3 regions of the Oceanobacillus sp. NCCP-135 genome follow, and region 1 is predicted to be linked to each of the others. Evidence: predicted binding sites of a transcription regulator. Region 1 holds the regulator's gene; each other region holds the start of a gene.

Region 1 (10,186 bases):
TACAATGGATCAGGAAAATGGCAGTGTATTTCTGGAGAAGAATAGTAAAAAGCAACGATTACTAAAAAAAGGATATAACCACTTGAAGTAGGTGAAGTGATGAATGAATATAAATTAGCAACACATACTCCTTTAGAGACAATACAAATAGCTCAAAAATTGGCTGCGCTTCTTAATCCAGGTGATGTCGTTACATTAGAAGGGGATCTTGGTGCAGGGAAAACAACATTTACGAAGGGAATTGCAAATGGTCTTGGAGTTAAACGTAATGTGAGCAGTCCAACATTTACTATCGTTAAAGAATATGAGGGTGAGCTACCTCTTTATCATATGGACGTTTATCGTCTAGAGAATTCCGATGAGGATATTGGCTTTGTGGAATATTTCGATGGGAATGGTATTACGGTAGTGGAATGGGCTCAATATATTGAGGAATACCTGCCTGATGAACGTTTGAATATCAAAATTAATTATGTGGATGAATATATAAGGGAATTAGTGTTCACCCCCACCAGTGCTCACTTTAAGTGGGTTATAAATGAACTAATGAGTTAAGGGGTTACGGAACATTCCCTTGATAGGGCACTACCTATGTTTATTTTTCCAAAGACAGCTCAGCATCGTAAACTATTTTGCCTGGAGGGCTAGCTCGCTGGTGCTTGCTTTTCTCTAATTTGAGTTATGCTAACTTAGCGAGAAAACGCTCATTACGAGGCTACGCCCTCCACCTAATTATTAAATTATCAAGGAACAAATGAATTAGTTTGAGTCTTTAAAATTAGGCTCAAACATACTATACAAGGAGTTACTTTATGAATATACTTGCAATCGATACATCAAATCAGGTTTTAGGTGTAGCAATACTGAAGCATGATCAGATTATTGGTGAGTTAGTTACCAATTTGGCGAAAAATCATTCGGTCAGATTGATGCCGGCAATTGATAAATTAATGAAGGAAGTTTCTATGTCACCTGAACAACTAGATAAAATTGTTGTTGCTAAAGGACCGGGCTCCTATACTGGCGTAAGGATTGGATTAGCAACAGCAAAGTCGATGGCATGGGCGCTTGATATCCCGATAGTTGGGGTCTCCAGTTTAGAAGTTCTTGCCTACCAAGGACGGTTTTTAAATGGTTATATCTGTCCATTTTTTGATGCACGCCGAGGGATGGTATATACAGGTTTGTATAAATGGAATGAAAATTCATTAGAATTAGTTTATGAAGAATCAAACAGTCTAATGGAAGATATGTTAAAAAAGCTTGCAGATGAAAAGAAAGAAATACTCTTCCTGAGTCCTGATATTTCAATATATAAAGAGGATATTATGGCGAATGTGGGGGAATCTGCAATCATTCCTGAAGGACCTTATCATGTAGTTAAGCCTGCGTATTTAGCCTTAGCTGGCAAGGATCGTAAAGCTGATTCTACACATTTATTAACACCAAATTACTTACGATTGGCAGAGGCAGAAGCGAATTGGATTAAGGCCCAAAAGGAAGAACAGCAACATGGCTAATGTTACAATTAGGAAAATGGAGCTTGCTGATGTGGATCAAGTAATGGAAGTAGAGAAAGCATCGTTTACAACTCCTTGGACCATCGATATTTTTTATCAGGAAATTGTGGATAATGATCATGCGTATTATTTTGTCATTGAATTGGACGAAAAAATTGTTGGCTATGTTGGAGCATGGATTGTTATAGATGATGCGCAAATAACTAATATTGCTGTAAGGCCTGAATACCGTGGCTATAAATTTGGTGAAAAGCTATTTCGATATACGATCCAACAAGCAATACTTATGGGAGTAACCCGTCTATCACTTGAAGTAAGAATGTCAAATATTCAAGCACAGGGATTATATCGTAAATTTGGACTTGTACCTGGTGGAATTCGCAGGAATTATTATACAGATAATCAAGAGGATGCGTTAGTTATGTGGGTGAATTTAATATGAATAAAGATGTGAATATCCTTGGAGTTGAAACAAGCTGTGACGAAACTGCTGTTGCCATCGTCAGAAATGGTAGGGAGATTGTTTCCAATGTCGTTGCATCACAAATTGATAGTCATAAACGTTTTGGTGGAGTCGTCCCAGAAATTGCCTCCAGACACCATGTGGAGCAAATCACAATCGTGTTGGAAGAGGCTTTTAAAGCGTCGAAGCTAGGCTGGGAGGATATTGATGCTATTGCTGTGACAGAGGGACCTGGACTTGTTGGCGCATTGCTTGTTGGCGTTAATTCTGCAAAGGCCTTGGCTTTTGCTAAACAGAAGCCGCTTGTTGGTGTACATCACATCGCAGGACATATTTATGCAAATCGATTGGAAAAAGATTTTCAGTTTCCATTGCTCGCTCTGATTGTTTCAGGCGGACATACAGAGCTTGTTTTGATGAAAGGGCATGGGGTTTATGAGGTAATTGGGGAAACGCTTGATGATGCTGCTGGAGAGGCTTATGATAAGGTAGCGAGGATGCTAAAGCTTCCTTACCCTGGAGGACCACAGATTGATCGTTTAGCCGGTGTTGGTGAGGAGAATATTGATTTTCCTCGTGCGTGGCTGGAGGAAGGCAGCTATGATTTCAGTTTTAGTGGGTTAAAATCAGCAGTTATCAACAAAATCCACAATGCAAAACAACGCGGAGAACAACTGAAGGATGAAGATATAGCTGCAAGCTTTCAAGCCAGTGTGGTTGACGTATTAACAACAAAAACAGTCAGTGCTGCAAAGGAGTATAATGTGAAACAAGTGATTGTGGCTGGTGGAGTGGCGGCAAATAAAGGGCTTAGGGCGGAACTCAAAGCTCAGTTTGCTGATTTAGCGATCCCTTTGGTAATCCCGCCATTAAAGCTCTGTACGGATAATGCGGCGATGATCGCAGCAGCAGGTATGATAGCGTATGAACAGGGAAGGCGATCTGAATTAGATCTAAATGCAAATGCATCTTTGCTGTTAAAATAGTCCACATGTTATCCACAGCTCTGTGAGTAATTGATGAAAATGCTAGTATAGCTATTTATTCTTTGTGGATTAAAAATGTGTATAAATGACATGTTTTTCTGTGGATAATGTGCATAACTTTGTGAACAACTTGTATAATAGCCGTTTGAATGTGAATATATCTGTGGGTTATCTAAATAACTTGTATAACCGTTTGATTAAGTAAAAGAAATTTGGTGAATTTGCATGTCTAAGAAGCAATCCTATTATATACAGAGTGATTTAATATTTTTGTTTATATTATTTGTTACTGTCAGTTTACTTTCCGTATATAACGCAGAACAGCTTGAACAATACGGGGATGATGGTAGTTTTGTGTTAAAACAAATTGTCTGGTTTACGGCAGGTGCTTGCATTGTTGCTGCCATACAGTTTCTCGATTTAGAACAAATATATAAAGCTAGCGTATTTATTTATGGTATTGGAATTTTTGTTTTATTTGTCTTGTTGATAAGTCCGGATGGTCCGGGAGCTATAGCAGAAAGAACGAACGGCGCTAAAAGCTGGTTTAAATTACCTGGGTTATCTTTGCAACCCGCAGAATTTACCAAGATAACAACTATTCTGTATTTAGCAGCGGTAATAAGTAAGCATAAGGCGAAATATGAAGTAACGAATATCAAGACAGATACCTTATTATTATCAAAAATTCTGGGCATTACTGTTCTGCCCGTGATATTAATTATGCAGCAGCCGGACTTTGGAACAGCCATGGTGTATTTATTTATTGCTGGTATGTTTATTATATTATCTGGTATTAGCTGGAAAATAATTTTAAGCTTGATTGCGACTATTTCAGCAGTTGCAGGAGCAGCCTTAGGATTTATTATAAAATTTACAGACCTAGCAAAAGAACTGGTAGGACCTCAACAAGCGTATCAAATCGATCGAATTATGACATGGTTTAATCCATCACAGCCCTCAAATGATGCATCATGGCATTTTGATCAGGCATATATGGCATTAGGCTCAGGTCGGTTATTTGGTAAAGGAATGAACAGTCTACAGGTGTCTTTTCCGGAAGCCCATACCGATTTCATCTTCTCTGTTATTGGGGAAAGTTTTGGGTTTATTGGCAGTGCACTTGTTATTTTTCTCATTTTTATATTTTTATATAAGCTGCTGACATTGGGGCTTAATGTGTACAAACAATCATCGTTTGGCGCATACCTTTGTTTTGGCTATCTTAGTTTAATATTGGTTCATGCATTTCAAAATATTGGAATGACATTGGGTATTATGCCTGTTACGGGTATTCCATTATTGTTGATAAGTTATGGTGGAAGCTCTGTGTTATCCACAATGATTGGATTGGGAATTGTATATAGGGTTGCTGTTGAACATACGATACAAAATGATTATTTGTTTAAATAGGTTTTTACAACAAAAAAATAAAAAATTGGATCTTTCACAAAGTACGGGAAAATTAATAGGTTTGTTTCTTTAAATACACATTGTACCGGTTCCGAATAAACCAACTGATCTAACATTCCCCGCAAAATGTGATTGAACCAAAAAAATTTGCATGTAAAGAGGCGTAGAGAAACGAACTTATCTACGCCTTTTCATGATTTAAGATGAAAGGGAGACTGTTGGGTTATAGGTGCTCGGACGGCTTTATTTGTTTAGGAAGACATTCAGGGTTGCTTACACGACTTATGCGTGAATGTGTACAGGTTGGCGAGGGTGATGCACAACATTTACATGAATTTACATACCTCCCGTGGGTTGTTGGGCTACTATTACATATTTTATCTTTAAAAATTACTCCTGCAAAACTGCCCATTCTTCCATCAGTTGCTCTATCTCCTGTTTAATCAAGCTTGTCTCCTTCGTTAATTCCAATGCTTTTTCATGGTCCTGGTAGACATCAGGTTGTGCCATCTTTTCTTCAAGCTTTTCGATTTCTAATTCAAGCTGCTCTATCATTTCCTCTAGCTCGTCAATCCTGCGTTGCTTTTTGCGCTTTTCGCTTTGAAGCTGTTTTTCCTCTTTAAAGCTAAGCTTTCGTTCATCTGTTTTTTGCGTGATCTCAGCTGTTTCTTGAAGTCTTTCTAATTCAGCTTCTTCTTCTTTCTTTTCCATATAATAATCATAATCCCCTAAATAGACGGTTACACCATCGTGCTCTATTTCGGCAACCTGATCGGTAATTTTATTGATAAAATATCGGTCATGGGAAACGAAAATGATGGTTCCGGGAAAATCAATCAAGGCTGCTTCTAGCACTTCTTTACTATCAATATCCAAATGATTGGTAGGTTCATCCATGATTAATAAATTTGCCTTTTGCATCATTAACTTTGCTAAAGCAAGTCGGGCTTTCTCACCACCGCTTAAGGAGTGCACGAGTTTTAAAACATCATCACCGGAAAACAAAAAGTTTCCCAAAACGGTGCGAATATCTTTTTCATTGATGGTTGGATACTCATCCCATAGCTCCTGTAAAACAGTCTTGGATGATGACAGGTTTGCTTGTTCCTGATCGTAATAGCCGATTTGCACATTGGTTCCTATCTGGATCTGGCCATTTGCCGGTTTTAATGTTCCGAGGATTGTTTTTAATAAAGTTGTTTTTCCAACTCCATTAGGACCAACCAATGCAATTCGTTCACCACGATTCACATGCAACTTGATATTCGAAAACAAATTCTTAGAATCATCCTCATAACGAAAGGATAGACTATCTATTTTTAATACATCATTGCCGCTACGTCTATTAACCTGGAATGAAAATGATGCAGAGGATTCATCACCAAGCGGTTTATCTATCTTATCCATTTTCGCCAATAGCTTTCTTCGGCTTTGTGCCCGTTTCGTTGTTGCTGCTCGAACAATATTTCGTTGGATAAAGTCTTCCATCTTTTTAATTTCCGTTTGTTGTTTTTCGAATTCTTTTAATTCCTGCTTATAATCAAGTGCTTTTTGTTCCAGAAAATTACTGTAGCTTCCATAGTATTTTTTTGTTTTATGACGGGATATTTCATAAACAATCGATACGGTTTTATCCAAAAAATATCTGTCATGGGAAACAATGACGACCGCACCAGGATAGCTTATTAAATAGTTCTCCAGCCAACCAAGTGTTGCAATATCAAGATGGTTTGTGGGCTCATCCAGGATGAGTAGGGCAGGCTGTTTCAGTAATAGTTTCCCTAATGCCAATCTTGTTTTTTGTCCACCACTTAGTTCATTAATAGATGTTTCGTAGTCAAAATCCTGGAAATTCAATCCGGTAAGCACAGCTTTTATATCAGATTCATACGTATATCCATCATTACGTTGAAAGGATTGCTGTAATTTATCATAATCATGTAGCAGCTTTTCATAATGTGTAGTAGAAATATCCGGAGCTTCTGCCATTTTTTCCTCCATAGCACGCAGTTCTTGTTCTTGAAGGAGGAGATGCTGAAATACTTCCAGCATCTCCTCCCAAATGGTTTTTCCTGACTCTAAAGACATGTGCTGGGACAGATAGCCAATGGTGAGATCTTTTGGTTGGAAAAGCTCTCCCTCATCATAGGTAAGCTCACCTGCCATTATTTTTAATAAAGTCGATTTTCCGGCACCGTTTCTGCCAACAATTGCAATCCGATCATTCTTTTTTATTTCAAGCTTTATATTTGCTAAAATTTCTTCTGCTCCAAATGATTTAGATAATCCGTTTAATTGCATAAGTATCATTTCGTTCACCTCATCTCTTCTAGTGTATCGTATTTTGAATTAGGCAAGCAATAATATTGTGAAATTGATCACGACTTATTTGTGAATATCTGTTAAAATAACTTATAGAGCTGTTCAAAAGTCCGGTAAAATGATAAATCGTAGGGGATCTTTTATTAAGTGCCGTCACGTCCTTGAAAAAGTAAATAGCTTTTTCTCACGGAGACGGGCGTATAGAGAAGCTTTCCTTGTCCTGTGAGCATACAATCCTGTGTAAGCATATTGCTCACGTATACTGTATCCGTTCTGCAAATCAGAGCGATGCTGCCTGGAATTTTTCAATCCTTTTTATTTTCACTTTTGAACCTATTTATTTATAAAGGATGTTCCATTTTTAATATATTGGAGTTGAGTGTATGACAGATTTCACGCATTTTAATAAACAGGGTAGAGCACGAATGGTCGATATCAGTGAAAAAAACGAAACAGAGCGAATGGCGCTTGCCCGGTCTAGTATAATTGTAACAAGGGAAATTTATGAAAAGATTACAAGTAATAAAATCAAAAAGGGTGATGTGCTTTCTGTTGCGCAGGTAGCTGGAATTATGGCAGCGAAGAATACATCGGATCTGATTCCAATGTGTCATCCACTGCAATTGAAAGGAATTGATATTTCCTTTGAATGGTTTGTCGAAAATAACACATATGAACTTTTAATAGAAGCTTTTGTAAAAACGAAGGGAAGTACAGGTGTTGAAATGGAAGCCTTGACAGCTGCATCAGCAACAGCGCTTACCATATATGATATGTGCAAGGCGATTGATAAAGGAATGATCATCGGCCAAACGTTTCTTTTGGAGAAAAGAGGCGGAAAGTCTGGAGATTATTATCGAAGTGAAAGAAGGAATAGCAATGAATAAAATACCACAGGCAACTGCCAAACGCTTGCCTTTATATTATCGATTTTTAAATAATTTAAATCACCAGGGTAAGAAACGTGTTTCGTCAAAAGAACTTAGTGAGGCCGTAAAAGTAGATTCAGCAACTATCCGAAGAGATTTTTCCTATTTCGGAGCATTGGGTAAGAAAGGCTATGGCTATAATGTTGAGTATTTACTTGGTTTTTTTAGAAAAACACTGGATCAGGATGAGCTGACCGAGGTTGCCTTAATTGGTGTTGGGAATTTAGGAACTGCATTTCTGCATTATAATTTTTTAAAAAATAATAATATACAAATCAAAATGGCGTTTGATGTGGATAATGAAAAGGTTGGGAAAAAAATTGGTGGCGTTCCTGTTTATCATATTGAAAACCTGGAAGAAAAAATGACAGGGATTAGCGTAGCAATTCTGACCATTCCTGCTAGTGAAGCAGAAGGTATAACCAATCGTTTAGTGGATCATGGAATAACTGGGATTTTAAATTTCACACCTGCACGAATTACCGTTCCTGATCATATTCGAGTACATCATATTGACTTAGCTATTGAACTACAAGCACTGGTTTATTTTTTGAAGCACTATCCGTTGAGTAGCGAAGATTAGAGTAGTGGGTTTTGCTTGTCTATGACACAGGTAGTACTAAAGAAGGGGATGATGTTATTATAACATCATCCCCTTCTTTAGTTATCTTTGCTTCACGCATCATTCTCATTATCAATCCAATTTTCAAAACGTATATCTAAAGTAAAAAGGCTTTATTTTGCCAGGATTGATTTCGATACCTGCTTCGTTGCTATTGTCGCCTTTTTGTTCACTTTCCGTCCAGTGCTGCGCTTGATCTTTCAAGCTAATTAAACGCATATTTCTACTTTTTCTTTTTATTTTTTAACCGGAAATGAATGGATATCAGCCGTATGCTCACACCGAAGTCCAGGGTTGCGAAAAGCGCTATAATGATTGTCGTAATATTCCAAATTGTTTTATCCGCACTTAATATTGCGATATATACGAAAAATACTCCCATAATAAAGTATACAATGGCCATTGCCAGGGGTGAAGTTCTCATAATTAGCCTCCAATAAGAATCATCTGCATATCTTGTAATTGTTGTTGCATCCTTTCCATATCCTCTGGAGTGAAATTATATTGCACAAGAACGACAATAGAATTCATAGCCATATGCACAACGATTGGTACAATAATCCGTTTTGTTTTTACATATAAAAATGAGAATACAAATCCCATGGAAGCATAAATTAGGATGTGCTGTGGTTCTCCGTGAATAATTCCAAACACAAAAGCTGATAATAGTGCAGCGAAAAAGAAATTCATTTTTTCATGTAAACTTCCGAAAATTATTTTCCGAAAAATAATTTCTTCTAGAATAGGCGCGATAAACATTGGGATGATCATAAATAAAGGAGTAGCACGCGTTACATCCATGATCACTTGTGTGTTTTCAGAGCCAGCCTCAATTCCTAGAAGATTCATTTCGATCGCAACAGCTATCCCTTGCGCAAAATATGCCATAAATAGACCTAGTATGGACCAAAGCATAATGCTTCCGGTAGAGGCGGCATTACGATGAATTGGTGCTTTCATCGTAGGCTTCATTAGTATTAATACAACGATCAGTCCCACTAGAAAGCTAAAGATCGACCAATAAACAACCGCATCGTTTTTACCAAGAGGTGTTAATAAATAGAGCAATGGTGCAAAAACAATTCCTGAAAATTGCATAATAATATAGGTAATGATGACCCACCAATATCGCTTTGTCAAAATACAACGACTCCTTCAATTATGTATGTTCTCATTGTTTAATTTCTTTTAAGTGCTTGTTCAAAAAGGAGGATAAAAAGAACCGAGAAGTTCGAGGCGGCGTAACTTTGAGTACCGAACGTATGCAATTAATACGTGAGGAAACGTTCTAGCACGCAGGAAAAGTGTTTTTCTTTTCCAAGGAACAAAAAAGCAAGCCAACGAAGAAACTCGATGTGTCATTTTTAACGGACTTTTTGAACGTCCTCTTTAAATGATTATTTTACATACTACACATTTTATCATATTTTACGGGCTTGTAATAATAGTATGGTTTTGAAAATATAGACATTCCTAGAAAAATCGACTTATCGTTAAAGGGATTCTTGAGAGCGTATTTTACTTTCTTAAAATTCGTTATACTCTGAAGCGTAAGCTCTAATGGTGAAAGCATAAAGCATGCACTTATTCTGATTTCTAATTAAAGGAATGCTTTCGTATAAGTAAAAAAAATTAGTAAAAAAAATAAAAATTACAGCATACAATACTTGCATTTTTAAAATTTATTATTTATTATATTAATTGGGATTAGCACTCGGTGTGTTAGAGTGCTAATAAATAAAAAAATGATATGGAATTAAGGAGGCTGATCTCATGATTAAACCACTAGGAGATCGTGTTGTTATCGAGCTTGTTGAACAAGAAGAACAAACTGCAAGCGGTATTGTACTTCCAGACTCTGCAAAAGAAAAACCACAGGAAGGAAAAGTTGTTGCTGTTGGATCGGGTCGAGTTACAGAACATAATGAGAA
Region 2 (10,186 bases), on a different contig from region 1:
GCTTTTTGCCAATAATAAATACTTATTGAGCCGCTTGTTGGGGAATAGTAGAATGAAAAGAGCCTTTATCATAGTACACAATAAGGAAAGGAGAATTCTTAATTGAATGTCCGAATCGAAATAATCTATCGAACGCCGAAGGGTATGGAGGCAGTTTTCAGTTCAGAGGAAATGCGGGCTAAACATGCCCTGCTAGTTACAGAGGATTTAGAGAAAACCGGCCGCATCAGAAATTTAGTATTTGTCGATAGTCATGACAATATATGGAACCTAAAGGAATTAAAGAAACAGATGGAGGAAATCCGAACTGAACCCCATCATGTGACAGTTTATTTTGATGGTGGTTTTGATTTTAATTCAAGAAAATCCGGTCTTGGATGTGTTATATATTATGAACAAAATGGTAAGTCACTACGGCTTCGGAAAAATGCTTTAGTGGAAGAACTTGATTCAAATAACGAGGCAGAGTATGCAGCACTTCACCTGGCAGTAAAAGAATTGGAACAACTGGGTGTCCATCACCTGCCTGTTATTTTCTCAGGAGATTCTCAGGTTGTAATTAACCAGTTGAAAGAAGATTGGCCGTGTTATGATGAAAATTTGGCAAGATGGGCTGATCGAATCGAGGATAAGATTGTTGCAATTGGGGTGGATGCAACATATAATCAGATACAAAGGAAAATGAATCAGGAGGCAGATCGATTGGCATCACAAGCTTTACAAGAGATTAAGATTTTTAGTACATCTGAAGTGATGCGTGAACATCTTTAGAATTAACTTTCATGACAGTAGGATTCACATCCACATAGGATAAAACAATTTTTTTCGCACAAAATACCTGATGGAGGTGTTTTGATGAGTAAAAAGAAAAAAGACAGTGGATTTAGTGATGAACAGGCTGTTAGGAAAAAGCTATCAAACCAATTTGATCATGAGTTTGCTAATGAACCATTTACGGCAAACGAAAAATTAAATAATAAAAAAACAAAAAAGCGACAGTAACCTATAAATGAGCCATTTGGGCTTGAATTTTAAGTGTTTCTCTGTTACATTAAGCATAACAACTAAAAAATCTAATAATTTCTTATTTTAAAGTATTTTTTTAAAGTAAGGGTAGAGGTGCGAAAACCATTAGTACCTATGTGGAGGAGAATGAGCTCCAAAGAAACATAGGGAAAGGGGAATTTGCCGAAGCGAAAGGATGCTCATCATTCTGAAGCTGGTTCTGTTATTGAATAAATGCGGAATTGTCATATAGGAAACTATATGGAGAGCTATCTAGCTAAGAACGATAATAAATGTTCTTTTTAGCAGCAGCGGCTCTCGTTGCTGCTTTTTATTTTGGCTCTCCACACTTCTATAATATCTAAAAAAGGTGTGGTGTTAAGATGAATTTTGGTAAAGTATTGACAGCAATGGTAACTCCATTTGATCAGCATGGTGAAATTGATTTTGAGCGAACGGAAGGTTTAATAAATTATTTGATTGCAAATGGATCAGAGGGCTTGGTGGTTGCAGGGACGACTGGTGAATCACCAACATTGACACATGATGAAAAACTGAGATTATTTAAATTTGTTGTAAAAAAAGTAGATGGTAGGGTATCTGTTATCGCTGGAACAGGATCAAATAATACTAAGAGCTCCATCGAATTGACGAAAGATGCAGAAGCTGTAGGTGTTGATGCAATTATGCTGGTGACACCTTATTACAACAAACCATCCCAGGAAGGAATGTATCAGCATTTTCGAGTGATTTCCGAGAATACGTCATTGCCTGTGATGCTCTATAATATTCCTGGTCGAAGTGTTGTGAACATCGAGCCTGAAACGATTATTCGTCTATCACAAATAAAAAACATCGTATCAGTTAAGGAAGCAAGTGGGGATTTAGATGCAGCAGCTGAAATCATCAGCAAAACAACTGATAACTTCAGTGTATATAGTGGGGATGATAGTTTGACATTACCAATACTATCTATTGGCGGATCAGGTGTCGTATCTGTTTCTTCCCATATCATTGGCAATGAAATGCAGGAAATGGTTCAATATTTTCAAAAAGGGGAAGTAGTTGATGCAGCAAGCGTTCATCGTCGTCTATTACCAATTATGAAAACACTATTTACAGCACCAAATCCGACATCAGTAAAAGAAGCATTGAATCGAATTGGTGTGCCGGTTGGAAGTGTACGCTTGCCACTCATAGCCTTAAATGAATCGGAGCGGGCTTCGTTGTACAAAGTAATTGCAGGATATGAACTAAAAGAAGCTGTTGGATATTAATTAAAGGAAACTCGGTATTCAACGAAAGATAATAAAAACACCACCTACAAGAAACAAGGTGGTGTTTTTATTCTTTAAATCGAACGCAATAACAACCGCTTCAAAAGCGGTGCAAAATGCTCCGGCAATTCAGCTACACTTGGAATCATTAACCGCTCTTTACCATAAATATTTTTCAATATGAGGTCATCTCTTTCATCAAGCTCCCCATCTGACAGAAACATCCCGATCACATCAATGCCTTGTTTGTGTGCATCTGAAACAGCTAAGTTTGTGTCAATAATTCCGTTTTGATCGTAATTAGCAGCTGCCGGTTCACCGTCAGAAAATACGAGGAGAAATTTGTTTTTTTCTCTTCTTGCTGCAATCTCTTTTGTGATCACACGAATGCTGAATCCATCTCGATTATCTTCTCGAGGTTCAAGCTGCATAATTCTGGCTCCAGTATTTTGATAAAAAGAGTCGGTAAACGAATGGATAACGTGAAAATAGTTCGGTTGATAATTTTCCTTTACGTCATTTGCATCCTCCCAAAATCCGATAATGGAGTGAGGGATTCTTAATTGGTTTAATACTTCATGAAATAGCACAATGCCTCGTTTTGTTTCATCCATCTTATTATGCATGGAAGCAGAGCAGTCTACCAGCAGGGTGAAAGCCGCATCGACTTCATTGGATTCCTGGTTTTTCTTGTAAAAGACCCTTGGATTTTCATCGATTACAATGGGGAGTAACTTCTTTGAAAGTCGTCCACTGATTAAATCTTTTTGGGGAGCATTCTTTTTGTGCTCCAGTGTTTTTTCAATCGTAGCTGCAAGCTTTCGTTTAAAGTTTTCGATTTCACTGACAAATTCCTGATAAAGTTCCATATCCTGAATGGATGGAGAGGTAGCTTCTTTAACGATTGGAACAGCATTTCTGTTTTCCGTTCCATACATACTTTCATGTTGAACGCTACCACGATTGGCTTCCTGCTTTTCCAGTGACTCTAGTACAGAATAATCATTTCTTTTACTTTGACCTGAAGCACCTTGAATTGAACCCATTGCTTGGTCAGCGTCCTCCGTTTCTCTCGTGCCACCGCCCTGGATGTTTGTTTTCGTTCCTACATCCAATTCAAATTGGAGAAAGGTCTGCTTTCTGTCACTATTTTGGTTTTCTCGATGCCAAGTGGAAAAGCGTTGATCGATATATTCATTATTATCCTCATCCACTTCTTCTTGATCATCATTCGCCACTTCATCGGTACGGGTTAATTCGTCGAATAATGTATTCATTGTAAAATCTTTTATGTGAGAAATTGGAAAAGTGAAATATTCGTTTAGGCTGTCCTTATAATATGGCGCTAATTGAAATATAATTTCCCTGGATATACGCACAATATCCGATGTGTTGATTGCTTCGAAAATGGAATATAAGATTGGCTTTAATTTTTCTATTTGATCAAGCTGTTTTCCATTTGCTTGGGGGAAATTAGGATCTGGCTGATCTGCTTGTATGATTAAATAAAGGAGGCAGAATAATTCATCAAGCGGGTAGCTCCGGGTCACATTTGTATTTAATTGTGTTTTAAAATAATGCCTGAAAAATTTCCGCCGGACAGCAAAGTCCTTTTTCGTACCAGGTCTTTCTTTTTTTACGATTTCTTCAAGCCGTAAATCCTCCAACAAGGTAATCAGCTGAGAAGCAAATTTTGGCAACCTTGAATCCCTCATGTTTTCTAAATAAACCTTCATTTCCGGGATATCTGAATAATTTAATGTTCCGATTGTTCGCAGGAAAACATCTGTTTTATAACCAGATACCTTAATCATATGATGATTAATATCCCAGTAATGACTGCCGGCAATCTTTCCGTTAACGATATCTATAAATGATCCATAGTTATATTCGAATTTTAAATCAGGAATATCCGATAATACCGTGGCTAGATCCTGCAGCTGCAGGAAAAGATCTGTATCGACTTTCGAGTCATCCCAGCGGTTATACTTCATCTGAGTATCCTCCTTTTTCAAAATAGAGTTTCTGCTAGATTCCTCACAAATTCTTTTTCTCTATCTTCATCCAATTTATCCACAATTGAACGGAGAATTGCTCGTTTTGGAGGAATGATTACACTCATATCACAGGCATCAAGTAATGCGCGAATGGATGCTGCATCTTCAGAAAGCTTACCTTGAGCAACTGCCTGAATAAGGTCAGAAGACAATTTGACAAATAAATCGATCATCGTTTCGTTTGTTTGGTTTGTATTAGATGTGATCAATTGCTTTAATTGTTCGCCTTCAATATAAGGAACTTCAATGACAATAAAACGATTTTTCAATGCTTCGTTTAACGGAACTGTGCCTATATAACCCTCATTGATTGCAGCAATGACATTAAAGCCATCTTTTGCAGTGATAATCTCATTTGTAAACGGGTTCGTTACAGTTCTTCGGTAGTCAAGAACGCCATTAATAAGCGGTAATGTTTCAGGCTTGGCCATATTGACCTCATCAATATATAGGAAAGTTCCATTGTTCATTGCATTTGTTACAGGACCTGGAACGAATTCAATTACTTGTTTATCGTCTTCATATGCTAATGTTTTGAAGCCAAGCAAGCTTTCCGCATCTAGATCGACCGAACAATTGACACTAAACATTGGTTGATTAAATAGATGTGAAAGTGTTTCAGCAAATTTTGTCTTTCCAGCACCTGTTGGTCCTTTTAACAGGATATTTTTACCCAGGCTTAATGCTGTGATTGCATCGATTAATAATTCTATAGAAGGCGGTACATAACCACCATGTCGGATGAGTTCCTGATATGCATCATTGCTTTTATTCTTATTTGCATATAGAATTTCATTTATTTCTTCAGGTAATTTGTAAGTTGTGTTCATCTGTTAGCTCCTTTCAGCAATATTGTAAACTTTATTTGACGGAATAACAAAGTTACCGATATAAATGGCGGGCAGTTCAATGTTGTTTTTATCAGTAAATTATATTACCATTTATAGTGTTGGTATAAACACATTCTACTATTTGTGAATAATATCACTTGGATAAAAATTTTAAATTTTATTGATAAATAAAGGAGAAGACCAGTGAAAATAGGAATAGACAAGATAGGTTTTTATACACCACATTTATACGTTGATATGAATAATTTAGCGGTTGCAAGAAATGTAGAGCCTGAGAAATTCACGATTGGTATTGGCCAGGAAAAGATGGCAGTTTCTCCAATTACACAGGATCCTGTTACATTAGCGGCAAATGCTGCATTGAAAATTCTAGATGATGAAGATAAGGGGAAAATTGATTTTGTTATATTTGGAACAGAATCAGGGATAGATCATTCCAAATCAGCAGGAGTGTATGTTCATCAATTGCTAGGGCTTAATCCTCACGTGCGTACAATTGAGGTGAAACATGCTTGTTATGGAGCCACTGCTGCGATTCAACTGGCAAAAGGACATATCGCATTGAATACACAAAGCAGGGTATTGGTACTCGGTTCCGATATTGCTAGATATGGGTTGAATACTTCAGGGGAGGCTACACAAGGTGCAGGTGCGGTTGCATTAGTTATTAGTGCAGATCCTAAAATTATGGCATTGGAGGATCAAAGCGCTTATTTAACCTCTGACATTATGGATTTTTGGCGTCCAATATATTCAGATAAGGCTTTTGTTGATGGAAAATTTTCGAATGAACAATACATTTTATTCTTTTCAACGCTCTGGGAAGCGTACAAAGAAAAAACAGGTCATGCTTTAAAGGATTTCGAAGCCATTTGCTATCACTTACCTTATACAAAGATGGGATTCAAAGCCTTAAAAACTATTTTGGATGAAGGAACAGAAGAAGATGAAGAACGTTTATTGGCAAATTTTAAAATCAGTACAGAATATAACAGGAATGTTGGTAATATATATACGGGTTCATTGTATTTGAGTTTGCTATCACTGCTTGAACAAAATGAGAATTTAGTAGCAGGATCAAGAATAGGTCTGTACAGCTATGGTTCAGGAGCAGTTGGAGAGTTCTTTACAGGTATTTTGCAGCCGAATTACCGGGAGTATTTACATGTAGAACAACATACAAAGCTATTTACTTCAAGAACTGAAGTAACTGTTTCAGAGTATGAAGAGATATTTGAAGAAACCTTACCCATTGATGGATCAACTCTGGAATTGGACATTGAGAAAGATCCTGCAAGTATTTGTTTGGCAGGAATAATGGACAATATGCGTCAATATGTTAATAAATTGCGATAATCGTGTTGCTACATGATTATTTTGTGCAGGACTTATACAAGGGGTGCAGTTCAAGTAGAGAATTGTACCTTTTGTTTTTACTTTTTTAAAGTAGAAAAAGTTTGTTGCTATTCTAATCGAAAAAAAGATTTTCTCTATTGGTTTTTTGTGAGAAAAGCAAAAATGATACACTGATTACATAGGAGAATTGTATTTTAACTATAGAGTAGCAGCCATTATGGAAATTTCCCCTTTTGCATAATCAATGGAGATACGATTATAATAGCATTAAGAGAGTTACGGTTGTATAAAAGACTTATTACGTCCAGCATCGTTTAGCTGATTTAATTGCTACACTCATTAGCATAGCTATCCACTTCTTAAATGATAGTTCCTCCTTATGCCTTATGTTTCAAGCAATACCTCTTCTAAACTTTTTCTACAAAAAATTCTATTAAACTACGAAGGGAGACGGGATTATGAAATTTTTCCATACAGCAGATTGGCATTTAGGTAAACTTGTTCAGGGTGTTTATATGACAGATGATCAACGTTATATTCTCAAGCAATTTTTACAAGCAATAGAAGAGGAGAAGCCAGATGCAGTGATCATTGCAGGTGATTTGTATGATCGTGCTGTTCCACCTACAGAAGCTGTTCATCTTTTGGATGAAATACTTGAGACAATTGTTATGAAATTAAAAACGCCTGTTCTTGCGGTTGCTGGTAACCATGATAGTCCCAGCAGATTAAACTTTGGAAGCAGTATGATGGAGCAGAATGGCTTTCATATCGTTGGTAACTATACAAAAGACCTCAAGCCGGTTATTTTACAGGATGAACATGGAGAAGTACACTTCCATCTTATTCCATATTGTGATCCAAGTGTTGTTCGTAATGTTTTGGAAGATGACGCCATTCGTACACATAATGATGCTGCCAAAAAAACGGTGGAACAAATCACTGCAAAACTTGATAAAAATGCTCGGCATGTATTTGTTGGTCATGCCTTTGTTACGCCGTTTGGGGAAGAAAAGGAGAATACGAGTGATTCTGAGCGACCGCTTTCTATTGGTGGAGCAGAATTTGTCGATGCTCATCATTTTTCAGCTTTTCACTATACAGCGCTTGGTCATTTGCATCAGGCCCATTATGTCTTAAATGAAACGATTCGCTATTCAGGATCGATCTTAAAGTATTCCATATCGGAAGAGAACCATAAAAAGGGTTTCCATATTGTTGAGATGGATGGAGTGGGAAACGTCTCTGTCATGAAGCGAGAGCTCGTTCCCCGAAGAGATATTCGAACAGTGGAAGCTACGGTTGAAGAGCTGTTAACACATCCTATTAATGAAGACTATGTTTTCGTTCGATTAATGGACGAGGCACCCGTACTTTCACCGATGGAAAAGGTTAGGTCCGTTTATCCGAATGCTATGCATGTAGAGCGTAAGAATTACTCTTTTTCGCCAATGGCTGCTGACGATGAGAGGATAGTGGATCGCAGTAAAATGAGTGATCTGGATCTTTTCAAGGCTTTTTACAAGGAAGTAAAAGGAGACGCACCAACCGAAGAAACGGAATATATTTTTAAAGAAGTGCTTGATGAACTTTTGAAGGACGAAAATGAGAGTTCTAAAAAGATGAAACAAAAAGAATATATATCGAACTAAGCTTTCGTAGAAGAAAGGAGAGAATCAGCGTGATACCACTGAAGTTAAATATGACGGCGTTTGGACCATATAAAAATACAGAAATAATCGATTTTAATGATTTGGAGCAGAATAATTTATTTGTTATTTCCGGAAATACCGGTGCAGGTAAAACAACGATTTTTGATGGAATATGTTTTGCGTTGTATGGCAGTGCGAGTGGGACGGATAGGGAAGATAATAGAATGCTAAGAAGTGATTTTGCCGACGACAATACCCACACCTCTGTTCAACTGGAATTTGAATTGAAAGGACGATTTTATCGTATTTTTCGTCAATTGGGTCATGTGAAACAGGGGAATAAGTCCAAGACTGGTGAAAAATATGAGTTTTTCGAAAAAGTGGATGGAAAAGAGATCCCATGTGTTGACCGCCAAATGGTTTCAGAGATCGATCGAAAGGTAGAGGCAATCATCGGTTTGACAAAGGACCAGTTTAAGCAGATTGTCATGCTTCCACAAGGAGAATTTCGGAAGTTGCTAACTTCGGAGACGGAAAATAAAGAAGCGATTTTACGTAGACTGTTCAAAACTGAGAATTACAAACACTTGAGTGAGCTTTTAAAAAATAAAAAAAATGCCATCATGCAGGAATTTAATCAGGTAAGTCAAATGAGAGATAATTATCTTCAAAGTATTGCTAACGTCTTGCCGAAGCGGGAAGATTCTCTCATATTCAATGTACTTTCTTCAGAACATTATAATGTAAACCAAATCGTAACAGGGTTGGAAAAGGAAGCTGAATTTTACCGGGATAAAATTAAACTGGATCAAAAAAAATATGAAGAAGCTTATCATAAGCATGATCAGAAGCAAACGATATTTCATCAGGCTAAAGCTGTAAATGAACGATTCGAAGAACTAGATAAAAAAGAAAAACAGCTAAAGGAATTACACGTTCAAGTTCCTGCTTATAGTAAGAAAGAAGAACAATTAGAAGAAGCAGAACGAGCTGGCAATATTGAAATTTATGAAAAACAAGTGAATGAATGGCGTAAAGAAGAAAAAGAAAAGTCGATTATTTTAGATAGTGCTAATAATGCCAGTAAGAATGCTGGTAATAACTTAAAAAAAGCTGAAGCGAATTATAAACAGGAAGAAAACAATAAAAGTAAGCGAGAAGATACTGGCAAAAAATTTGATCGTTTAACTGAGTATTTGCCAATCCTGCAAGATGTAGATGAGAGGAAAAAGCACTTACAGGAGCTTGAGATTAAAGGGAAGAAGTCGAAAAGTGAACTGGAACTAGTGAAAAAGAATGTACTTGAAAAAAATGAAGCAATTGAAAAAAACAATGAGAAAATCCAATCGATAGATGATGCGGTTAGTCAGTTAACAGATAAACAACAAACATTAAATGAGCTGAGAGAACAAACAAAGGTTTTACTGGATTTTATAAAAATAAAGAATAGGCAAACAGAATTGGATAAAGAACTTCATATAAAGGAAACAGCTTACCGGAAAGTAAAAACACAGTACAAGGATCTTGAAGAAGTTTGGATGAATAATCAGGCAAGTCTACTGGCGGACCATTTGCATCACGGGGAGGCGTGCCCTGTTTGTGGAAGTCTTGAACACCCAAACAAAGCCGCAGATGAAAAAAGAATAGTATCGAAAGAGCAGCTGGAAGCATTAAAGAAAGAGCTGGATGAAACGGATGGTTTATACCGAAGTGCTGTAGCGAATTCAAATACAAATTCAGCCCAACTGGAAGAGAAAGGAAAAGAAGTAGCAAACTACAATATCCATTCTGATCAGGCTACAGAAGCAAAGAATCAACTAGTTGAGCAGGGAAAGCGATTAAAGAAGGAAGTAGATCAATTACTAAAGCTTCGTGAAGAATTAAAACAACTAAAAAGCGTTGTGGAAAAAGAAAAAGTAGAAACTAAGCAATTGGAAGTAAAGAAAGAACAAATGGATAAATTGTATCAGGACCTGAGGACGTCCTAT
Region 3 (10,186 bases), on a different contig from region 1:
AATTTTCGCTTATCCCCTTCTTTAAGCCAAGCGGTTAAATTGTCTTTTAAGATCAAGATTCAAAACCTTCCTTCTACAGCCAAACACTGTTAGAATTTACCTAAACGGTTAATTGTGTAACCCTTTTTCTTCAAAAAACTTTTGAGCTCCTGGATGAAGCGGGACATCACCAACATCCATCATATTATCAGCTGTTAAGTTTTTAAATTCTTCATGTACTGTACCCAGATAGTCAAAATTATTGTAAATTCCTTTTGTAATTTGATAGACTTCTTCTTCCGGCACATCCTTATGCACTAATAATATTACTGGTGTATTAACTGTATCGATATCCTGCTCCAAAAAATGATAACTTCCAGCTGCAATTGTTCCGGCTTCCATTCCCAGGTTTTCAGATATCGACTGAATTACTTCCTGATTTAATGAAAGTAATTTGAAATCTAATGTCGTCGACGCCTCCATAATATCACTCGAAGGAACAGACACTGCGTCTCCAGTAGCATCAATGCGATTATCAGCCATCAATTCAAATGTTTTAGCACCACCTAAATGGTCAACCGATCCTCCCCAGGAAATGATATCCTCATAAGTAACACCGTATTCCTGCAAAATATTCCGGGTGATAATTTCACCAGCTGACCCTTTTTGATCAACTGCCAAGCGGAATGGAACCTGATGTTCAATCATGTCATCAAAAGAATCATATTCCGTATCTGCCCTTACAATAAATTGATAATAATTTGCCGGGATAACGACACTTATTGCCCGAATTTCCTCATAAGCTTGATTGTATGGTTCCTCTCCAATGTACGCTGCATAGGCAGTCATTGCATAGGACAATCCATAAGGGACAGTATTAGTACCCACTGTTTGCGGATTTTCTACGATCCCACCCGGTTCAACGGTAATGATGGACCCATCATGCTCCCGTCGGACTGATTCTGCAACACCCTCTGTAAACACAGACCAGGCACCACCGGTACGCCCCCCTATAATTGTTGTTTGAATTGACTCGCTTGCATCTGAATTAGAGGCAGCACCTGATATAAATTCCTTTTCCGATCCACATCCTGCTAAAAAAAACAAACCCAGCAGCAAAAAAACAAGTTTATAAATTTCATTGTTTAACATGTTTAATCCTCCTAACACATTTATTTTTTGTTACCCTCTTTAACTTGCAAACTGATATCCAATGCCTTTACAGAATGGGTTAAAAATCCTAAAGATATATAATTGACACCTGTACTCCGATACGATGCTAGATTTTCCAATGTGATTCCTCCGGATGCCTCGATTACAATTGATTCAGGTACATACGATGCAAACTCCTTTACCTCTTTCGGTGAACGGTTATCAAACATAATCACGTCAGCACCTGCATCAACTGCCTCCAGCACTTCCTCTTTCGTCTCTGTTTCCACTTCTATTTTTACCATATGACCAATTTTTTCCCGTACCGCGTGTACCGCTTTCGTAACGGACCCAGCAAAAGAAATATGATTATCCTTAATCATTACTCCATCATACAGACCCTGTCGATGGTTTTTCCCACCGCCGGTAGTAACGGCGTATTTATCAAACATACGCAATCCAGGAACTGTTTTTCTCGTATCACAAATTTGAATAGAAGGATCATTTAATACCTCCACACATTCATTTGTAATCGTCGCAATCCCACTCATGCGCTGTATCAAATTTAATATGACTCTCTCACCTGTGAGCAAATGAGCAATCGATCCAGTCACTTTTGCAATTTTCTCACCTGCAGTCACCTTATCGCCATCTGTTATATACAAAGTAACTTCCATCGAGGAATCGAGTAAATGATAAGCTTCTTTTATGATTCCCAACCCAGAAATAATTCCATTGTCTTTTGCAATAAATATACCCATGCCTATCTCTTCCAGCGGAAAAATAGCTTGACTTGTTATATCATTATCTCCAATATCCTCCAATAATAATGATTGGAGCAGAACTCGTAATTTTAATTGATTCATCTGCTAAACCCCTTTTTCATGAAATGAATTACTGTCTTTTATGTGAAAACATTCACATACAAAGCACTACTTTGTAAATAAATACTGTAAAAATGCCTTTCTATTATAAGTATTATCTGCAAAATCCTATCCAGTGAAAATATCTAACAGTAAATATTGCTGTCTTGACATCTATGTTTACATAAGATTATTATAATAGCAAGAGTTTTTTTTGATTGCCGGATAATTTATTCTAAATTATTATAGACAATCCTCCCAAGTTCGCACCAGATATGGTATTGAATAAAGTGGTAATATATTAAAGATTTTTTGAGGAGTAGCTGTATGAAAAATAATAATAAAATGTCCTCTACAAAGAGGCAGGAACTTATTTTGGATATGTTAAATCAAGCCGAGCATCCCATTACCGGGGGTGAATTCGCCAAAAAAATGAATGTGAGCAGACAGGTAATTGTCCAAGATGTATCCATTTTAAAAGCAAAAAACGAACCTGTTATTGCGACAAGCCAAGGTTATTTGCTTATGAATCAACGAAGTGACGAAACCGTACAACGGATAATTATTGTATGTAACCACACACCCGAACAAACAAAAAAAGAACTTTACTGTATTGTTGACCATGGCGTTACGGTTAAAGACGTAATTGTAGAGCATGCTGTTTATGGAGATTTAACTGCTTCCATTATGGTGAGCAGTCGAGTAGAAGTGGATCAATTCATCAAAAAAATTAATGAGACCAATGCTTCCTATTTATCAACCCTGACCGAAGGCATCCATCTCCACACGTTGGAAGCAGATACGATGGATAAAATTGAAGCAGCATGTGATACGCTAGAAGAAGTGGGAATACTAGTTAAATAGATCACTGCGTTGGGTCATTATACAAATTTGGTAGTACCGGGAAATGACATTTAATATTTCCCGGTCCACCTTTCACCCTCTACATCAAAGATAGCGATCAATCTATCAGTGATTGTCTTTATTTTATATCCTTAAAGATGCAACATATTTATCCTTGTAAAAATCTACAATATACATTGCTGTTTTTTTTCTCTATAAAAGAAAGCTCCGGATGTTCATGTAAATAACGGCGAATTTCAATAATTTCATTTTTTCGTGATTCAAGCATTTTCATTAATTAATCTTTCATATCCCCAGTTCCTATTAGTGATCTATTAACTATAATGTTATCAGATAAAACCTTCATTTAGGCAAAAAGAACGAAATAATTTATTGACAAAAAATAAATTGTCATGATAGCAGGTATTTTTTCAGGTGCTTTAAAACCTCTCAATCAATGCCTTTCTTTCTATTTCCAGGGCCGCTAAATCTGCTTTCTGTTTTCCCATTTCCACTTTTAAATTACTTGTTATCCGACCGACGTTTGATTGTTGACTTCTGGCTTGTTCCAAAGAATCTTGAATCCTTCCTTGGACCATCCAATCGGAAAGTATCCCATCAAAGAAAAAGTCTGCAAATTTCAATAACTTGGAAATATCTACATGCAATTCAGCAGCTTCATTAACATCTAGCAATTCTTTCTGGAAGCTTCGCATTTTAGTCTGAGCTTGGTGTATATATGCTGTAGCTTCATCGATATGACTGTGTTTGATAGCCCCTGTGATCACCCCACCACCATACAAATCGAATGTCCCCCAACCTGCAGCACTCTCAAGTGAAGTTATAGCATTGGCGAGCGCATATTTGACAGTTTCCCCTGCATTAATAGCTTCTTCCAATTCTGTAATAAAGGCCTGTATATCCCCTTCTTTTTCACTTAAATCGTATAATTCACGAGCAGATGCAGCATTGCTTGCATTAATCATTTCTTCTTTTACAGCTAATATATTTTGATATTCAATTTCAATGGTTACCACATCTTGTAATTTATTCTCTAATACCATTATAGATTCATTGATTTCCTTTTGTGTTTTACTGGCTTCCTTCAGTTGCAGTTGAACACCCACAACCTCCTGCTTTTCCTTTCGCAGCTTTTCTTCTTTTGCACCAAAAAATGTTTGAAACAAGCTGGTCAATCCAATTCCTTCCAGCTTCTTAACATCCTTCGTTTCTTCCGTGAGCTGATCCTCGAGTTCAGTGATTGTATCCTCAATTCCAGATAATTCAACTCTGTAATCTGTCAATTGTGTTTGCCATTTTTTCTTCCTAGTCATTTTCCCTTTTATTTGAACAAGCTGATCATTCAGATCTTTGTACATATGTATTTCCCCCTTGTTAATCAATACTGCTTCTGTATAATTTTACGATTAAGAGATAAGGAAGGTTTCATTTCCCTACTAAAATTATCCAGTTCTTACTTGTTTTTTCTACAAGGCTCTTTTCGTAAACTTTGGGACTGCACTTCGTTCGCCCCACCAAAATACTGTTACTTTTTAGCCTTCTCAGGTGATGTAAACTGCGACGTAATTATTGTTTGCTATAGAATTTTTATAATCGCCGTTCTGGATCGCTCCGGGCGGATGCTTTCCGCGGGCACGGCCTTAGCCTCCTTGAGAAAATCACTCTGCGGGGTCTTCGGACACGTGCTGTTCCCGCAGGAGTCACCGCCCTCTGCTCACCCGAACTGGTGAGGTGGTTTGATGTTTTAAAAATTGAATACTAATGCAGTACATCGGCAATAACCGGAAATCCAGCGGAGGAAACACATTGTAGACTCCCGCGGGAGGAAAGGCATAGGTGAGACCCCGGAGTGCGAAGCACGAGGAGGCTCACCAGCCGCCCGCAGAAAGCGAAATGTGTTTCCGGAGCGAATCCCTGCTCTCAACCAGCGTTTGCAAATGATTTTCATTGCGTCGCACTTTACATCAACTACGGGGCAGATAACAACAAGTCTTTTGGTGGGTCGAGTAATCAATTATGCGAAGAAACAGCCTGCCACAAAACCTCTAACTGCTATTCGTCAGCAAAAAAATAACGATACCTTTATAAAGTATCGTATGCTTAGGTTGAATATCTATATAATTCAGCAACACTTGAGATTCTCAACTCTCAAACCTTGCATGAATATTATTTCTCTTATAAGTAGGATTGCTAAATTCATATACTTCCATGGAAAGTGCTAAATAGCGTTTTACAAACAAGTCTGCAAAATGATTTTCCATCTTACTAAACAGATCGTCAGAAAGAGCCTGTTTATCTTTGTGGGAACGACCTTTTCCAAGCTTAAGGGTGGCGTGGACAAACGCATCATCTGCTGAACCATCTGCTATGAGATAATCAGTCAGCTCAATTGCTCTAATCCGTAAGCCTGCAATTGGAATAATATGCTTATGGAAACGAAACACTTCGTTCACTGTTTGAAGTAATTGTGGTATATCTGCCTCTGTCTTAAGATTATTCGTATATTCAATGTAAAAATGCGGCATTTATTCTCCTCCACCTTATTTTGCCATAGTCAATGTATCCTCACCTGTAATGGTATTAACAAGCCTGCCAATTCCTTCAATTTCAGTTATCACTTCATCTCCCACCTTCGTATCAACAGACCCTTTAGGTGTACCGGTAAGAATAATATCCCCTCTATTTAATGTCATAAAGCTACTTAAATATTCTATCAATTCAGATACACCTAAAATCATGTCAGCAGTAGTACCCTCCTGTGTTATTTCACCATTAACATATGTCCGCAATGTCAGATTCATCGGATCGTCTATGTCCTGAGCATCTACTAGCCAGGGACCGAGTGGTGTACAGGCATCACGGTTCTTCGCCCGAAGATTGGGGCGATAATAATTTTCCAGATAGTCACGCATCACATAATCATTCGCAACCGTATAACCTGCTACATAGTCATACGCATCTATCTCCTTCACATTCCTTGCAGTATCTCCAATTACCACTGCTAATTCACACTCGTAATGCATAAAGGTAACATCACTGGGACGATACGTCTTGCTAAGGTGACCAGTAAATGTATTTGGCCCTTTTAAAAATACTAAAGGCTCTTTAGGAGTACTAAAGTCTAACTCTTTTGCATGGTCATCGTAATTTAGACCTAACGTAAAAACAGTACGGGGTTCTACAGGTGGGAGCCAGATTACTTCTTTCTCATTTACAATTTGGCCATCATTCAATTGCATTTTTCCATTCTTTTCAATAGCATGCTGGATCGAGCCATTATAAACTACTCTGGCATGTTTCATTTCACAATTCCCCCCAGCAAATTTCTCTCACTTTTGATTGTATTTTGTAACTTTCCAACCCCATCTATCTCAATTTGAACATGATCATTAACCCTCGCCAGTGGCGCATGCTCCGGGACACCGACAAGTAGCGTATCTCCTTCATATAGTGTCATAAATGCAGTGACGTCGGCCAGAAGTCTGCTAATTGGGCGTATGAGATTACTTGTGTTATTTTTCTGTTTTAGTTGACCATTAATATATACACGAATATTCAGTTCATCTGGTTTTTTCACAGCTTTACGTTCAATTATCCAAGGACCTGCCGGGCAAAAACCATCACGGGCTTTTTCCTTCACTGCCGGTCGGTAGACACTCTCATGCGGAATACTAACATCATTAACAACTGTGTATCCAAATACATAGTCAAATGCCTTATCTTCCGGTATCTTTGTAGCCTGTTTACCAATTACTACCCCTAAAGCTGCACCTATTTCCAGTTCAGAGATATCCTCCGGCAGTGGAATTTTTGCATCATTACTAATTAAAGTATTAGCTGGCTTAATATACAAAATTGGTGCTTTTGGGGGCTCTTTGTATGGCTTCTTGTACATCGAAGCTTTCAAAGTTTCATATGCACCTTTGTAGTTTAATTTGGTACCATAAACGGTTCCTGATAATGGATTATCAAAAGGAAGTTTATCCATAGCTATTTGCTCACCATTGATACCCACAATATCTCCTTTAAAATCTACAGTGCCTTGAATAAATTGCTGCATTCCCTTTAATTTTAGCTTCACACTAATCATCAGGACACTCCTTTCATTTTCAAAACGGGCTATAACATACAGAAAAACAGACCAGTACTTTACTGGCCTATAAAGCTTATTTATCACGCATTAACGGGCAGTAATACCCCCAACTCCAAGTGTGAGAAATCCCAAATGTGAAGGTGGGGGAGGACCTTGTGTCATACCCTTGCGGTATAAACAGCCCGTAAATTTCCTGATTCTGATCAAGGGTCTTTAGGTCATATCATGAAGTACTAACATTCAGTGGGGGAGGAAGGGAAGCCCCCACTGAATGAAGTTTCACTTTATAAAGCATTATTCAAATACATTCCGGTAGCTTGATAACTGCCATATTTTCCACCATAAAATGTTAATGGATTGCCATCCTTCAAATCAAGTTCCAGCACTTTCCCTATAATTAATGTATGGTCACCCACAACGTAGGTTTGATCCACATCACAAACAATGGTAGCTAAGGCATTTTTTATGACTGGCATTTCATTTTTAAAAGCAAAATTTATTTCTTTTTTTGCTTTCTTCTGTCCCGCAAAATGCATCGAGATCGATTGCTGTTGATCAGAAAGAACATTGACAGCAAACTTTCCGGATGTATTAATTTTCTTCAGCATGTTAGCATTATTATCAATTGAAACAGTAATCAGCTTGGGATCCAGCGATACTGACATGAAAGCATTAGCTGTCATCCCATGGACTTCGGTTCCAACCTTTGTTGTAATTACCGTCACACCAGTCGCAAACTTCCCCATTGCATTTCGAAAAACGCTATCATCCAAAATAATTCTCCTTTCTAATAATTTAGCTAAAATCTAAACTATAAAATCCGGCTTTCTTTGTTCTAGCTTTGCCTCTTGAACAACTACACGTTTACCTGTATTAAAATCAACAAATGGCATGGCCTCATTAAACCAGCTATCGGGCGGCTCATGCCCCCAGAATGTCGCACGCTGCGGGTCATCCAAATCCCAGCGAATAGGTTCAAAGTCAGCATCGCCTGTAAAATAATCCCCTGTATACAATTCAATACGGTTACCGTCAGGGTCACGTAAATAAAGAAAAAAGGCATTAGATAGCCCATGACGGCCTGGTCCTCTTTCAATACTCTTCGCATACCCCAATGAGGCAAGTACGTCACATGTATGAATCACACTCATCGGATCACTTAACCAAAATCCTACGTGATGAAGCCTTGGGCCCTGACCATTCATAAAGGCAATATCGTGAACGGCGGGCTTGCGATGAAGCCATGCGGCCCATATATCATCATTCTTTGTCGTAGTATATTCCGAGCAGGCATAACCAAGTTCATTCCGGTAGAAATCATATGCATTTTGCACATCTGGTACCATACAATTAAAATGATCGATTCGTTGCATTCTGGAACCCCTATATAGATCATAACGCTGCAGCAGGCGTTCGATCGTATCCATCCTGCAGAAGAATTCAACCGGAATACCAGAGATATCCCGCACACGAAAAGCACGACCAAGTGCATGCTGGCTTCCTTTTGCAAACCACTTTATTTTCATTCCCTTTCCCTCAAAGAATGCTGCCAGCCGATCCAAATCCTGATCCTGTTCTACTTTATAGCTGATAACCTCAACACCCGGCTGTTCAGCTTTTTTAAGAACATAACTATGATGCCCCCGCTCTTCCAATCCCCTTAAATAGATATAATTTTCATCTGATTCTGTTTCAATGAATCCTAATCCATTAACATAAAAATCCCTGGCTGTATTTAAATCACTCACCCTGATAACTGCACGAGCTGCCCTTGTTATATTAAAATCATCCACCAGGATTCCCCCCTACGCCTTCACAAGGTCTGGTCTCGCAACACTTAAACCATCAAGAAAATTGCGAACTCTCTCTTTATATGGATCCTTATCGTACTTATCAAAATAAGCCATGCCCATTTTAACCGGATCACCAAAGAAGTAGTATTCATAATGTGTCTGTCGACTACCGAATGCACTCATTGTTAAATCCCAGGCTAACCGGAAAATCTGAACACGTTCATAGCCTTCCACATTTTTACCTTGCATCGCCCTGTGCAGAATGGGACCGATTTCTTCATGATTAAAGTCAGCATAAGAAGGAATTCCCATCATTCCTGAGGCACCGAGGATACGTAAAATCTCCGCCATCCGAGGATAAACACGTGGATACCAGTTCCGTGCAGCATCCAGCGCTTCAAAATCCGGTGTCATCATTCCCCATTTATCAACCTTCGCATTATATTCTGCCCGAAACAGATGGGACTTCATCACTTCCAATGTCAGCATAATTTCCGTTCCCTTATCTTTGACATGCTGAAAACCATCGATTCCAATAGAGTCCATCAGTGTCAGCACAACACCAAGCAAGAATTCTGTTTTGGCAACATCTTTTGCAATAACCTGATGGGACATATGGGCAATAGCATTCGTTTCGGCAAATGCCCGATTGCAAATAGATGAATTCTCACAAACAAAAACACGATCCCAAGGCACAAGTACATGATCAAAAGCGACAATTGTATCACCTTCTTCAAATGACGCACTTAATGGATGATCATATTTATTTTTTCCATAATCAAATGATTCTCGTGACAGGAATTTAAGGCCTGAAGTATTATTTGGCAATGCAAATGCCAGTGAATAAGGATCATCCAACTCACCGGATTTTTTAACAGTTGACGGAAATACAAGAATCTCATCGGTTATACCGCCTTGCGTTGCCAACAGCCTGATCCCGTCAACAATAATTCCTTCATCTGTTTTCTTGACAAGATGAAGCGCAACATTGGCATCCTTTTGTTCAGCCTGGATTTTTGCACGGTTTACCTGTGGATGGATTAGTGTATGGGTTAAACTGATATCATTTTCCCGTGCATATTCAGCATAGTTCTTTGCGTTATCAGCAAACATCGGATCTCCTTCTGCAAAAAAATCACTGGCTTCTCCCATTGCCATCACGTCAGCATTGAGATAATCCGGGGAACGGCCCATTAACCCATTTGTAAACTCCTGCCACTCCATAATGGCTTCACGCCTTGCAATTAAATCTTCGATGGTTTTTGGAACCATAAATGTTTTACCGACTTTGTTCCCTGTAGTCGGACTAGTGTAAAGCATTTTATCCGGTTTTTCATATTGAATATCATACAATTTCGCCATGGATCCAACAATATTTTTAAATGCTGGATGTGTTGTCGCATCTTTCACCCGTTCTCCATGAATGTAGACATTATTATTTG

The links. Region 1 encodes Rex, which represses fermentation and respiration genes when NADH is low (regulators of the CRP and FNR family bind a similar motif). Its sites were predicted from a motif close to TTGTGAAATATTTCACAA; they were not measured.
Region 2: a site for Rex is predicted at 5,312-5,329, ahead of AC6HVZ_RS00485 (hydroxymethylglutaryl-CoA synthase). Genes of this name have one in related genera too.
Region 3: a site for Rex is predicted at 2,038-2,055, ahead of nadC (carboxylating nicotinate-nucleotide diphosphorylase). Genes of this name have one in related genera too.

The regions. Positions count from the first base shown of each region.
Region 1 covers NZ_BAAKSZ010000048.1:4,324-14,509, reverse strand. Annotated here, with positions in the region: gene thiL (thiamine-phosphate kinase) at 1-91, shown strand, start outside; gene tsaE (tRNA (adenosine(37)-N6)-threonylcarbamoyltransferase complex ATPase subunit type 1 TsaE) at 100-555, shown strand; gene tsaB (tRNA (adenosine(37)-N6)-threonylcarbamoyltransferase complex dimerization subunit type 1 TsaB) at 813-1,520, shown strand; gene rimI (ribosomal protein S18-alanine N-acetyltransferase) at 1,513-1,962, shown strand; gene tsaD (tRNA (adenosine(37)-N6)-threonylcarbamoyltransferase complex transferase subunit TsaD) at 1,959-2,969, shown strand; gene AC6HVZ_RS18650 (FtsW/RodA/SpoVE family cell cycle protein) at 3,195-4,382, shown strand; gene AC6HVZ_RS18645 (ABC-F family ATP-binding cassette domain-containing protein) at 4,773-6,692, opposite strand; gene moaC (cyclic pyranopterin monophosphate synthase MoaC) at 7,088-7,591, shown strand; gene AC6HVZ_RS18635 (redox-sensing transcriptional repressor Rex) at 7,584-8,216, shown strand; gene AC6HVZ_RS18630 (DUF4305 domain-containing protein) at 8,479-8,679, opposite strand; gene AC6HVZ_RS18625 (CPBP family intramembrane glutamic endopeptidase) at 8,682-9,395, opposite strand; gene groES (co-chaperone GroES) at 10,029-10,186, shown strand, end outside.
Region 2 covers NZ_BAAKSZ010000001.1:102,859-113,044, forward strand. Annotated here, with positions in the region: gene AC6HVZ_RS00460 (reverse transcriptase-like protein) at 103-771, shown strand; gene sspO (small acid-soluble spore protein SspO) at 856-1,002, shown strand; lysine riboswitch at 1,107-1,285, shown strand; gene dapA (4-hydroxy-tetrahydrodipicolinate synthase) at 1,389-2,282, shown strand; gene AC6HVZ_RS00475 (vWA domain-containing protein) at 2,357-4,276, opposite strand; gene AC6HVZ_RS00480 (ATP-binding protein) at 4,294-5,169, opposite strand; gene AC6HVZ_RS00485 (hydroxymethylglutaryl-CoA synthase) at 5,374-6,546, shown strand; gene AC6HVZ_RS00490 (exonuclease SbcCD subunit D) at 7,005-8,198, shown strand; gene AC6HVZ_RS00495 (AAA family ATPase) at 8,228-10,186, shown strand, end outside.
Region 3 covers NZ_BAAKSZ010000001.1:89,160-99,345, reverse strand. Annotated here, with positions in the region: gene AC6HVZ_RS00445 (TRAP transporter permease) at 1-56, opposite strand, end outside; gene AC6HVZ_RS00440 (TAXI family TRAP transporter solute-binding subunit) at 109-1,131, opposite strand; gene nadC (carboxylating nicotinate-nucleotide diphosphorylase) at 1,152-1,997, opposite strand; gene AC6HVZ_RS00430 (transcription repressor NadR) at 2,322-2,858, shown strand; gene AC6HVZ_RS00425 (hypothetical protein) at 3,278-4,216, opposite strand; gene AC6HVZ_RS00420 (5-carboxymethyl-2-hydroxymuconate Delta-isomerase) at 5,000-5,383, opposite strand; gene AC6HVZ_RS00415 (fumarylacetoacetate hydrolase family protein) at 5,399-6,160, opposite strand; gene AC6HVZ_RS00410 (fumarylacetoacetate hydrolase family protein) at 6,157-6,948, opposite strand; gene AC6HVZ_RS00405 (flavin reductase family protein) at 7,236-7,724, opposite strand; gene hpaD (3,4-dihydroxyphenylacetate 2,3-dioxygenase) at 7,758-8,744, opposite strand; gene hpaB (4-hydroxyphenylacetate 3-monooxygenase, oxygenase component) at 8,757-10,186, opposite strand, start outside.